Granulosicoccus antarcticus IMCC3135: one gene and its partner. The main gene of each other region encodes a partner of the protein of the gene in region 2 in a complex. Links are inferred from orthologs where the notes say so. Each region holds a gene or a part of one and is shown on either strand. Other genes may lie near its edges.

Evidence for each region. The genes of interacting proteins can lie anywhere in the genome.
Region 1: the proteins of tsaD (region 2) and tsaB are in contact, whole or in part, in a solved structure (PDB 4WQ4), measured with the Escherichia coli proteins. The link is inferred for Granulosicoccus antarcticus IMCC3135 from one-to-one orthologs.

Annotation. Positions count from the first base shown.
Region 1 is NZ_CP018632.1:5,963,561-5,968,983, forward strand. The notes cover bases 2,425-5,423. They hold tsaB (tRNA (adenosine(37)-N6)-threonylcarbamoyltransferase complex dimerization subunit type 1 TsaB), read right to left. Parts: upstream 4,283-5,423; coding sequence 3,566-4,282; downstream 2,425-3,565. Other genes in these bases: IMCC3135_RS25895 (pirin family protein), read right to left, coding at 2,425-2,511; IMCC3135_RS25900 (LysR family transcriptional regulator), read left to right, coding at 2,634-3,554; IMCC3135_RS25910 (ATP-dependent DNA helicase), read right to left, coding at 4,279-5,423. In the rest of the region: IMCC3135_RS25880 (efflux RND transporter periplasmic adaptor subunit), read right to left, coding at 1-1,073; IMCC3135_RS25890 (ArsC family reductase), read left to right, coding at 1,434-1,790; more of IMCC3135_RS25895, read right to left, coding at 1,801-2,424. UniProt on the Escherichia coli protein: Required for the formation of a threonylcarbamoyl group on adenosine at position 37 (t(6)A37) in tRNAs that read codons beginning with adenine.
Region 2 is NZ_CP018632.1:1,204,682-1,212,398, reverse strand. The notes cover bases 2,094-4,962. They hold tsaD (tRNA (adenosine(37)-N6)-threonylcarbamoyltransferase complex transferase subunit TsaD), read right to left. Parts: upstream 4,110-4,962; coding sequence 3,078-4,109; downstream 2,094-3,077. Other genes in these bases: IMCC3135_RS05090 (GatB/YqeY domain-containing protein), read left to right, coding at 4,690-4,962; rpsU (30S ribosomal protein S21), read left to right, coding at 4,281-4,496; plsY (glycerol-3-phosphate 1-O-acyltransferase PlsY), read left to right, coding at 2,295-3,047; IMCC3135_RS05110 (methyltransferase domain-containing protein), read right to left, coding at 2,094-2,304. In the rest of the region: coxB (cytochrome c oxidase subunit II), read right to left, coding at 1-593; IMCC3135_RS05115 (DUF2244 domain-containing protein), read right to left, coding at 752-1,225; more of IMCC3135_RS05110, read right to left, coding at 1,399-2,093; more of IMCC3135_RS05090, read left to right, coding at 4,963-5,142; IMCC3135_RS05085 (FAD-dependent oxidoreductase), read left to right, coding at 5,181-6,638; hemE (uroporphyrinogen decarboxylase), read left to right, coding at 6,664-7,717.

The sequences.
Region 1 (5,423 bases), 4.8 Mb from region 2 along the record:
ATCACGGCCCTTTGCACCGTTCCTTCGAGAGTTGCCGACGCAGGTACCCGATACTCTCCGTCACTTTGTGCAAACAGCACAAGAAGCAACACAAAAACCATCAGACCTATTCGCTTTTGACGCCCATTCACATCCAGCAATTGCTGAATGCCTTCGTGACAAAGAGCCTTGAGTCGATGCAACCAGGGCCGCTTCTGTTCACGATGTAGCTCAAGCAATGGAGCAACGATCGTAGCACCCTCCTCGCATACCGCTCGTCGACTACTCTCATGACTGAATCCGTTGGCAAACTCAAAGCAGATAACCAATGGATTGCACAAACCTTGAAGGATCGGCACACAAAAAACACCGGATAAACTACCGGATTCCACTAACCGGCGCTGTTGAGGAAATTCACCTGTATCGTTATCAGAATTCGAGCAGCTTACGGTGCTTCCATGTTGCAAGGCCTCGGTCATGGCACTCTCGATAGATTTCACACGAGTACTGCGAAAATCCAGTTCACCCAGCTCTGAAATCGTATCCAGTTTCACGCCATTTTCAGTCGAGTACCCTAATGCTACTCGGGTACAGGCAGTACGGACCCGCAACAGTGCTAGTACGACTGTCACTGTATCGCGGTAGTCTTTTTGGGCCATGCCCGTCTGGATCAATCGTTTGTAGCCTTCCGACTCTGGCTCTTCATCGCGCTGCTCTAAAGCAAGATTGAGCCAGGACTCACCCCATTTGAGTAACTGCAGGACTGCAGCCTGTCTATCCGGCGGGGCTTTGACTTCCACAACCAGTGCACCGTCTGCATGCTCGCCCAGCTGCATTGGACAGGCGATACGCAATATCGTCGCACCATCCTCTTTTGAAATACTCGTACCGGTTACCGGCGCGCCAGAGCGTCGCGCCAATTGTGCGGCGAGGGACAGCTCAACTGTTGAGTCCAAATTGTCCGGGTAGCTAACCGTTAGACCACCAGGCAGCACCCCTGCCCCGTGAAGATCGATATAGGCATGCTGCAACCCAGATATCAGTTGGCTCTGTAGAGCAAACCAAGACCTGATGAAGGGTTCGGAAATGATCATGCCAAGGTCATCTTTAGACAGTTGTCTGCACGTGTACGACATCCTGAAGCAGGAAAACAATTCCTACTAAGCGGCTGAATGCAATCTATGTTGAGGGAGTTCGAGTGCGAGTAACACTGAAATAGCGGGTGAGTGTTTGTGCCAATTCAACATCAGGCATGCAAGTAATGCAGCAGCACCTGATCCACGCCCGGATCCAGGTGCAATGGACTCGATTTCTTCGAAACCGTCAGCGACGAAATACTGATCTCCACTGGCAGCAATGATCCTGATTGCAAGAACATTCAGATCAGGCAAAAGGTTACTATTTGGCATGTAAAAATTCTACCTGCACAATAAAAATTATAAATTGAGTGTTTTATGAAGCCATCTACTATCCGGATTTTTGGAATTCCAAACTGCGACACCATAAAAAAAGCTCGCGCATGGCTGAAAGAAAATGAGATCGAATACGAGTTCCACGACTACAAGAAAGCCGGCATCGACGAGGATACGCTGCGCAACTGGATCTTGGTAACAGGCTGGGAAGTACTATTGAATCGCCGAGGTACGACGTGGCGAAAAGTCCCGCAGGAAACCAAAGATAGTATTGACGAAGCCACCGCCATCGAGCTGATGCTGGAGAACCCCAGCATCATCAAACGCCCCGTTCTGACAATGGACAAGCGTATCGAAGTCGGTTTCTCAGCTGATCAATACGCTGCCCTGTTCAAATAGGCCTGCTGCTCTACATCTCGAACAGCAACACCTCGGCTTGCTCGCCACCTTCCAATACCAGCGTGCCGCCCCCGTCAATGGCCACACCATCGCCTTTGACCAGCAACACGTCATTAACCCGAAGCGTTCCGGCTGCCACTTGCAGCCAGGCCTTCTCATGCACGCCCAAGTCATGCTCAATGCGCTGCTCACCATTCAGCGTAGCAGCATGCACGAGAGCCTGAGCCCGTGTCGCCATGGAACCATCGCGCCCATCCGGTGACAGAAAGAGCTTCAACTTTCCGGCTTTGTCCTCCGCATTCACAACCATCGTCTCGTAACGAGGAGTGGCGCCGCGCTCTGAGGGCAGCAACCATACCTGCAGAAAACGAACCCGCTCATCAGCAGATGGGTTGAACTCACTGTGTACAACACCAGAGCCGGCGCTCATGTACTGCACACCGCCCGCACTCACGGTACTGCCATTACCCAGCGAGTCCTTATGCTCCAATGAGCCTTCCAGCACATAGGAGAATATCTCGGCATCCTGATGCTGATGCGGAGGAAAACCGCCGCCCCCTGCTACCTCATCGTCATTGATGACTCGCAATGGACCATATTGCATATGCTCTGGATCATGGTAGTTGGCAAAGCTGAAGGTATGAGCACTCTTCAACCAACCATGGTCAGCCATGCCACGATCAGCAGCGTGTCGAACTGTCATATTCATACGTGTCATCATGCAATCCTCATGTTGTGACTGCCAATCAAGTCGCTCGATTGCGCATGCCCACACAATAGTCCTTGCACTGAGAGTTATAAAGACGGCAAATTCGCAGTGTCTTTTCTGCCAGGGAGAATAATGTGGACCGATTCGAGGACTTACGTACCTTTGTTCGAGTCAGTGAACTAAGCAGTGTCAGTAAGGCAGCGGCAGAACTGCAACGCGCACCCTCAGCGGTGAGCCGACGTCTGAGTGAACTGGAAGCAAGGCTTGGCTCGCAACTGCTGACCCGTACCACCCGCCAGATCGTACTGACCGATGCCGGTGAGCGTTTTCTGGTTCGTGCTCAACAGATTCTTGCGGACCTGGAAGAAGCTGAGGAGTGCGTCGGCGAGGATGTGCAATCACTGACGGGCACCCTGCGCCTGACGGCGCCATTGAGCTTTGGCCTGAAGCACCTGACACCGGCCATCACCGGATTCCTGAAGGCAAATCCTGATCTGCAAATCGATATGGATCTGAACGATCAGCACCGTGATCTGATCAGCAACCGTCTGGATCTGGCCATCCGCATTGGCACCCTGCACGACTCGTCACTGAAATCCCGCCTGTTGGCACCGATCAATCAGATCGTCGCCGCCGCGCCTTCTTTCTGGAAAGAACACGGCAAGCCTGCCTTTGCCGCTGAACTCAGTCGCTACCCCGGCTTGTGCTACTCCAACCTGGCCAGCCCCGGACGCTGGTCCTATACCGATGCTTCAGGCAAGCCTGGCCTCGTGGACATTCACTCGATACGCATGCTGGCCAACAATGGCGACGTACTGCTGTCCTCAGCCATCGACGGCTTGGGCATTCTTCTGGAACCCACATTTCTCATGAATGATGCCATCCTGAATGGCTCACTTGAACCCGTTCTGATGGATCACCACTGGGGCCGCCACGGCTTGCATGCCGTCTATCCGGACACCCGCTTTCTTCCTGCGCGCACCCGCGCCTTCATTGATTATCTGGTGAACAATTTCGGCGACACCCCCCTATGGGATGAGTGTCTGAAACCATAATCAGGCGCTGATCAAGCTTTACGTAGCGCCGCCTGCTCAGCCCTTTCGACCGTCGTCTGGGCAACCTTGTCACGCAGATAAACCGGCATGGCCTGCTCAGGCGATACCAGACCACCTGCACGAGCGATAGCACCACCCAAGGTCAGCAGGTCCTCGGCCATCGGCCAGCAATCTGCCCGAATACGACTAGCATCAACAGCAAAATCACTTGCCAGAAGTTCGCCATAACACTCGGCACCTGATCCCGCCCACTGCCAGTTACGGTCCACTGGCAAATGCGGCATGTCAGCGGGAGGTATGACTTGCTCATCCATCACCGCCTGCATGAGATTAGCCTCATCCAGCACGAAGGCACTGAAATACACCTCACTCATTCTCGCATCCAGACACACAGCCAGTTCAGTATCGCCGTGCTGCCGGAAACACCCTTGAGCCACGGACTGCAAGGTTGATATACCTACAACTCCCACGTCCGCACCCAGTGCAATCCCCTGAGTCAACGCCACGCCAATTCTGACGCCCGTAAAACTTCCCGGGCCTCGGCCAAACACCACGCCATCAAGCTGGGTGGGGGCCAGCCCCGCCTCACTCATCAGCGCATCGATCATCGGTAAAACCAATGCGCCGTGCTGCTGGGGCGCCATGCGATGATCCAGCAGTAATTGCCCATCCAGGGATAGCCCCACCGAACAAGCATCGGTAGAGGTCTCAATCGCAAGCAAATTCATGATTCAACCGGATCCTCATCAAGGCTCTTGCGCGCTTTTTCGTAGAATTGCTGCACTTCGTCCAAACCTCTGGTAATAGGCATCGGTGGCAAACTGGTGATGAATAGCTCACCGTAATCACGCGTACGCATGCGCGGATCACACAACACCAACACACCTCGATCCGTCACATCCCGTATCAAGCGTCCGACACCCTGCTTGAGAGCGATGGCAGCCTGTGGAATCTGAAATTCGTAAAACGGGTTGCCACCGGCTTTTTTCATGTGATCGATACGCGCACTCATGACAGGATCTCCCGGGGATCCGAACGGCAGTTTGTCGATAACGACCAGGGACAAGGCATCACCACGCACATCCACGCCTTCCCAGAAACTGCTGGTACCCAGTAACACTGCATTGCCGGCCTCTTGAAAGGCTTCTATCAATTCACGCTTGGGCATTTGCCCCTGCATCAGTATTGGATATTCAATTCGGCCTTCGAGCAAACGTGCTGCTTCATGCATGGCGCGATAACTGGTAAAAAGCAGAAAAGCTCGTCCTTCACTGGCTTCAAGCACAGGGATGACCGTGTCTACCACCGCCGTCGTATAGCTGGAACGCTGTGGCTCCGGCAATGCCTCGGGCAGATAAAGCAGCGCGTTATGCGTGTAATCGAACGGGCTATCCACCTGCAGCTCACGAATATCTTCCAGCCCCAACTGACCACAGAAATGACCGAAATCGCCGCCCACTGCCAGTGTTGCCGAGGTAAACACCCAACTGGATGTCATGCCCTTCATGGCTCTCTGGAAAGGCCCCGATACGGTCATGGGTGTCATGTTCAGACTGAAGCCGGTACGGTAGGTTTCATACCAGTGCACGTACTCGCCATCGGCTGGGTTATCAACAAACCGCTTCAGAGAGTCTGCGTGTATCACCGCCCGCTTGTGACAGCTTTCCAGTCCCTTGCCACGTGGCGCGGCATCCGCCAACGCCTCTTCCAGTGAGCCCAGCAGAATGGTCAGACGTTCCAGCTCACGGTCGACGGCGGCGGTGTCCCTGACCGAAAACCAGGTATCACGACCAGGCTCGATAGGAAAGGCCAGACGAAAGTGACGAATGCCGGTTTCCAGTTCCTGCGCAAGATCCCGTAGCTCACGCA
Region 2 (7,717 bases):
AAGCGAATCTTCTTGCCTACAGGCACAACCAGTTCGTTGTCGACTTCACGCAGGTAAACCTCTTCCTCACCGTTGAACGAGGTACCCGGAAAGGCGGTAGCCAGGTCGACGTCGGAGCCCTGTTGCCGAGCAAGATTATGTTCTGGCTTCAGTTGACTATAGAAAGAAACGCCACTATCCATGTACTCATAACGCCAGCGCCACTGATAGCCAGTCACCTTGATGGACATTTCAGAATCGCTGAAGTCTTCCATTTTGATGAGTACACGGGCGGCAGGAATGGCCATACCAATGAGAATGACGAGAGGTACGACTGTCCAGACAATCTCTACAGCCGTGCTTTCATGAAAGTCCGCAGCCTTCGCGCCGCGAGACTTGCGATGCAGGAACATGGATACGATCATCACAGCGAACACTGCTACACCAATAGCGATGCACAGGTAGAAGATCCGCATGTGCAAGGTATAAACCTCGTTGCTGATTTCCGTAACGCCTTTCGGCATGTTCAGCGCTCCCCAGTCAGCCCATGCACCCAACGGCAACATGAGCAAGACCAATGACAGAAGCGCCCAACGACTAACGTTAGACGTCATAACCATTCTCCAAAAATATTTCTGAAATTATCAACCGAAAAAAACTACCAATGCAAGGGTACTTTTGTCGAAGGTCAAAGAATCTACTGCCATTCATTGACATAATCGACCAGCCAGCACACCGCCTTGATCGTACCCATAACGCTCCAAACCTCTAACTAGCGGTTCAGGGCGATCTTCAATTCTGTAAAGAGTGCTTTTTTTTCTACTTTATTGAGACAGCGCCCCAACGTGTAATGCTTGCCATGGGCAGCAACGCTCAAATGTCCAACTTCAAATAGACTCTCCGGACAATTGTATGACAGTCGAGTCCAACGGCGGGGCAAGTTTACAATGACTTCGGGATGATTGTAGCCCCACTCGAGACGAATCGCCTCATTGTCTACGGTAATTACCTCTTTTCTGGACAACCTTTTCAATGTCAAGTACAAGCAAGTGATGATAAGCAGGACTTCAGCTCCTGCAAATGGCACCACCATCCACAGCCCGAAACTGGCCAATACCAGCGCCATGCCCATACAGATAAAGCCAAGGCTGGCGGCCAGGTAGAGATTTGCGCGCCAACTCATTGACCTGTTAGGCGTAACAATGAGTCGAACCGTTACACCTTTTTCGTCTTGTACCTCAATCATGCAATGAAGGTATCTTTGGCAGTTGATGAGCCGCACAGGCTCAGTGTCTTACTCTATACGGCCGAACAGCCCAACCGGTTGATACCCCATGTACTCTCAGTCAAAATCACTTTAACCGCAACCCTAGCCAATGTCATGCCGAACCAGGCCTGACTATTCATGAATCATCCAGACTAGGTCTGACGATCAGAAGTAGAACGTTGCCACGAGCCTCGAAGACTATCCACCGACACTCGATACTCGTCTTCCGGCTGCCTTCCAGTCTTGGCCAACTCACCCTTCCATCCGTGCCCTTGCACCAGCTCCAGCGTAACGGGAAAACGCTGACCTGCTGCCACCGAGCTGAGCGCCTTGCGCACGCTGGGAGACATCAATCCGAATCGTCTTCCGCTCGCCACATTGGCAGCCCCCAGTTGTTGCAATTCATTTTGCAAAGCGTCGATACTCGGGTAATCGATCTGCAGGTTATCTCTATCCAGAACCGGGGCTGCAAAGCCTGACGCCATCAAAGTATCACCAAGATCGTGCATATCGATCAGACCGAAACCATGCAGATAACTGTCGATGGCAGCCCAAGCAGACCGGTACTCCATCAATGTATCGGGTCCGGCACTGGTAAACATGAATGCCCCGCCCGGCGACAAGATGCGTGCGGCCTCCTCGAACACCCGATGCGGGGCATGACACCAAGGTAACAACATATTCGAGACCACCAGATCAAAGCTACCATCGGCGAACGGCAACTCATGCGGATCGCAAGCCACCCTGTGAGGGGCTCGCGAGCGGCGACGTAACCATCGAGGCCAGGAACCGGGTAATTGCGGGACCATTCCTGGAGCTGGATCGGCTCCGATGATCTGCGCATCCGGGTAACGTTGCTGCAACGCCGCCAGCTGGTAACCACTGCGACACCCCAGGTCCAGCACGCGCGCAGGCTTTATTGCCAACAGCGACAAACGTTCCTGCAGCCGATCTCCTATGGTTTCGAATACCGCAGCATAGGCATCAAACTCTTGATTTGCCTGTGAAAAATGGCGACGCACAAGAGCAATGGAAGCGGGTTGAATTAATGAATTCATACCTGACCACCCATCTCAACCAGACCGCTGACACCTTGCCATGGCCCTGCTCTCCCGTATTTTTCATCAACAGCCATTTATTCCACCACCTCGATTCTTATATAGTGTCGCCATCCTTCCATCGATGCCCATCACTTGTGTTCAGCGCCGATCTTGCCATACCCGCCCTGCTTGTTGCCGTCCTTGCCTACCTTGCAGGCTCAGTTTCTGCCGCCATCCTCGTCTGCCGCGCCATGGGCCTGCAAGACCCGCGAACCGCAGGCTCCGGCAATCCGGGAGCAACCAATGTACTTCGTGTCGGTGGCAAACTACCTGCCATCCTGACTTTGCTGGGAGACGCCTTGAAAGGTTTTCTGCCCGTTTTCATCACAGCCAGCCTGATCGACCATCCTGCGACCATCGCACTGACAGCCCTGGCGGCATTCATTGGCCATCTTTACCCGATATTCTTCAACTTCGAAGGTGGCAAGGGCGTTGCCACGGCTCTGGGCGCCCTGCTGGGAATCGATCTTACCGTCGGAGCGCTGGCTCTACTGACCTGGCTGGCCATCAGCCTGACCTTCAAACGCTCGTCGCTGGCCGCCCTCGTGACCTTTGCTCTGGTACCGGTATATTTATCGTTCGAGGGCCATCAGACCTTCGCTGTCGGATTCACCATGATCGGGGCTTTTCTCTACTATACGCATCGTGGCAATATTCAACGCCTGATCGCAGGCACAGAGCCTGTCATCGGCAAGCGCTGAACCAGCGTCGCCCGAACCGCACTGACAACATCAGGCCATCAGACTATCAAGCGGCCAGCGAGGTTTGACGCTGACCGCCAGATCTGTGCTCTCACCACGCTGCAGGCGTTGGGCGCCTGCCAGCGCAATCATGGCCCCGTTGTCCGTGCAGAATTCCAGGCGCGGGTAAAACACTCTGTAACCTTCAGCGGTCAGCTCATCAGCAGCCTTTCGCAGCTGGCTGTTGGCACTCACACCACCCGAGATAACCAGACGGGACAGACCCGTCTTCGCCAATGCGCGTCGACTCTTGCCTATCAGCACGTCGACCACGGCTTGTTCAAAGCTGGCTGCCAGGTTCGCGCGAAATGCGTCGATAGCAACTGTTGAGGCGGGCTCCGTTGCCATGAACGCTTTGTAACGAGTAATAGCTGCCGTCTTCAAACCACTGAAACTGAAGTCCAGATCCGGTCGGTCGAGCATGGGTCGCGGCAACTTGACTTGAGATGCATCGCCGGATTCGGCCAATCGCGACAAAGCCGGACCACCCGGATAGGACAGACCGAGCATTTTCGCTGTCTTGTCAAACGCCTCGCCAGCAGCGTCGTCAACCGACTCTCCCAACAATTCGTATTGCCCGGGCGCTGCCACGTGAATCAGTTGCGTATGCCCACCGGATACCAGCAGACAGACAAAAGGAAACTCTGGCGCATCTGGCTCCAGCATGGGGGCCAGCACATGACCTTCCAGATGGTGTACTCCCAGAGCCGGACGCTGTAACGCCCAGGCCAGGCCACGCGCCATCATGGCGCCGGTTAGCAACGCTCCGGCAAGTCCGGGTCCTGCGGTGTAGGCCACGCCATCTATGGCCGTTATCGGTATGCCGGCCTCTTGGCACACTTGCCTGGTCAGCGGCACCAGACGTCTGACATGATCTCGTGAGGCCAGCTCTGGAACAACACCACCATAGAGTGCGTGCAGATCCACCTGACTGAAAAGTGCGTTTGCCAGCAAGCCGCGCTCTGAACAATAGAGAGCCAACCCGGTTTCGTCACAGGAACTCTCGATTCCTAGCGTTATCATGCGTTTTCCGAGCAAATCTGGCGAGTGTAACATTGGATTCAGCGCACATAGGCACCATGAACTTGCTCTTGCGCACGAATTCACGCCGACGAAATCTCTCGATACATTGAGTTGTTGACGCGAATACCGTTATACTAGAGAACTTTCCGCGATTCACCGAGTAATTCATTAATGCCTTCAGTACGCGTCAAAGAGAACGAACCCTTCGAAATGGCCCTGCGTCGCTTTAAGCGATCATGTGAGAAAGCGGGTGTCCTCACCGAAACTCGCCGCCGTGAATTCTATGAAAAGCCCACTACCGAGCGTAAGCGCAAGGCAGCAGCGGCAGTCAAGCGTCACCAGAAAAAGGTGTCCAAAGAATCTTCACGTCGCGTTCGTCTCTACTAAAACAAGTAGACAGGCTGTTGGCAACCGGGCAGTACGACCCGGTTGTGCACATCCGTCCTGCCTGTAGTGCGGCCACGTCACATTACGTCAGGTAAAGTTCGTTATTATATTGTGCATCGGCACTTTTTACAGTTGAATTGCTTCAACTGTTTGTCTGTGCGCGTCCTCTTTAGCTGTCTATCGGATTCACTTGATGAGCGAAACCCGTCAACGCGTTCTGGATGACATCAAGACTGCAATGAAAGCAGGCGAAAAACCTCGCCTTGCCATATTGCGTCTGATTTCAGCCGCCTTCAAGCAGAAGGAAATCGATGAACGCATCGATCTTGATGAACCTACGGTCATCGCCCTGCTGGACAAGCTGTTAAAGCAGCGTCGCGAATCCATTTCGCAATATTCCGCCGCTGGCCGTGACGATTTAGTTGCTCAGGAACAGATCGAAATCGAGCTGATTCAGACATATATGCCTGAAGCTCTGAGCGAAGCCGAAGTTCACGCACTGATTGATAGTGCCATTGTTGAAACCGGCGCTGATTCAGTCAAGGATATGGGCAAGGTCATGGCCTTGGTCAAACCACAATTACAAGGTCGGGCTGACATGAGCATTGTCAGCAAATCAATCAAGGATCGATTGACACCCGCCTGATACGGCCTTCCGCTTGATGCTTTTTTAGAGAACACTTCATGAGTGACAAAACATTCCAGTTTCTCGACCTGCCCAGGAAAGACCCCAAAAAGATAAAGGCAGAAGTCCGCATCAAGCATTTCAAGGAAATCTACGGACAATTCTCTGCCGAAAAGGCAGCGGATCAGTCCGCTCGATGCCTGTCTTGTGGAAATCCCTATTGTGAGTGGAAGTGTCCTGTACACAACTACATTCCCAATTGGCTGCAACTGATTGCCGAAGGCAATCTGTTTGAAGCTGCGGAGCTATCACACAAGACCAACTCTCTGCCCGAGATGTGTGGTCGTGTTTGCCCGCAGGATCGCCTGTGTGAAGGTGCCTGCACACTTAATGACGGCTTCGGTGCCGTCACTATCGGCTCCATCGAAAAATACATCACCGACGAAGCCCTCAAGCAAGGCTGGCGACCTGACATGTCAGGCGTTACGCCAACAGGGCAGAAAGTAGCCATTATCGGCGCCGGCCCAGCAGGACTGGGCTGTGCAGATATTCTGACGCGAAATGGTGTCAAGGCAGTGGTTTATGACAAGTACTCCCAGATTGGCGGCCTGCTGACATTTGGTATCCCGCCTTTCAAGCTGGAGAAGGAAGTCGTTTTCACTCGCCAGGAAATTCTGGAAGAGATGGGCGTCGAATTCATTCTGAATACCGAAATCGGCAAAGACATACAATTTCAGGAATTACTGGATGAATACGATGCCGTTTTTCTCGGCATGGGTACCTACACGTATATGCGCGGCGGTTTTGAAGGTGAAGACCTGAATAATGTGCACGAAGCGTTGCCGTTTTTGATCTCCAACGTTAACCATCAGTACGAATGGGACGAAAACAAGGAGAATTTTGTCAACCTCAGCGGCAAGAAGGTCGTGGTACTCGGTGGTGGCGATACCGCCATGGATTGCAATCGAACCTCCATTCGCCAGGGTGCAGACTCGGTAACCTGTGCCTATCGACGTGACGAAAAAAACATGCCCGGCTCACGCCGTGAAGTAAAGAACGCTAAAGAAGAAGGCGTACACTTTCTCTGGAACCGCCAACCGGTAGAACTCGTTGGCAACGAAGCTGGTGATGTAACAGGCGTCAAGGTTGTCACTACTCGACTTTCCGCAGCCGATGGACGTGGCCGCCGCATGCCAGAAATCATTCCCGGCACAGAAGAGGTGATACCGGCGGATGCCGTTCTCATCGCCTTCGGCTTCCGACCCAGCCCGGCACCCTGGTTTACCGACTTCAGCATCAACACAGATGATGGTGGTCGTGTTGTCGCCCCGAGCACCGCTACTTTCATGCACCAGACCAGCAATCCACAGGTTTTTGCCGGTGGTGATATGGTTCGTGGCTCTGACCTGGTTGTTACGGCTGTATTCGAAGGCCGCAATGCTGCAGAAGGCATCCTGCAATATCTGGCCAGCGAAGAAGAAGCTGTGCAAAGCTCATCCAAGACCGCCACCGCCTGACGGTCTGCAATCCTGACGTATCAACATGACCGCTGCCTTGCAGAATGACCTGTACCTTCGTGCCCTGAACCGCGAAGAAACTTCCCGAACGCCTGTATGGGTCATGCGCCAGGCGGGTCGTTATCTGCCTGAGTACCTGAAGGTACGCAAGCAAGCAGGTGACTTCATGACACTGTGTAGCACGCCAGATCTGGCGTGCGAAGTCACTCTGCAGCCTCTTGATCGTTTCAATCTGGATGCAGCCATCCTGTTTTCCGACATCCTGACCATTCCGGATGCCATGGGACTCGGTCTGCACTTCGAAACCGGCGAAGGTCCTAAATTCTCCAATCCAGTACGTAACCGGGCTGATGTTGAAAAACTCCCCATCCCCGACCCTGACGACAAGTTGCGTTACGTTATGGATGCTGTCAGCACCATTCGTCGCGAGCTGAATGGCCGTGTACCACTGATCGGTTTTTCAGGCAGCCCCTGGACATTGGCCACTTATATGGTTGAGGGTGGCGGTAGCAAGGACTTTTCCAAGGTCAAGGGTATGTTGTTCTCAGACCCTGCCCTGCTGCACGAACTGCTTGATAAAACTGCCAAATCGGTTATCAGCTATCTCAATGCCCAGGTGGCAGCCGGTGCTCAATCGCTAATGATTTTCGATACCTGGGGCGGCGTGCTTTCTCCAGCCAACTATCGAGAGTTCTCGCTACGTTATATGCAGCAGATAGTCGATGGTCTGACCCGTGAGGCCGATGGCCGCAAGGTACCAGTCGTCCTCTTTACCAAAAACGGTGGCCAATGGCTGGACATCATGGCCGACACCGGCTGTGACGGACTGGGCGTTGACTGGACCATGAACCTGGCTGATGCCCGCGCCAAGACCGCTGACCGTGTTGCTCTACAGGGCAACCTCGATCCTTCTGCTCTCTACGGCTCGCCAGAGAGCATCCGGGTAGAAGTGAAAAAGGTACTGGACAGCTATGGCCCCGGAACAGGTCATGTATTCAACCTGGGCCACGGCATTCACCAATTCGTCAACCCGGAACATCTGGGTGTCATGGTCGAAGCGGTTCGTGAATTGAGTCAGC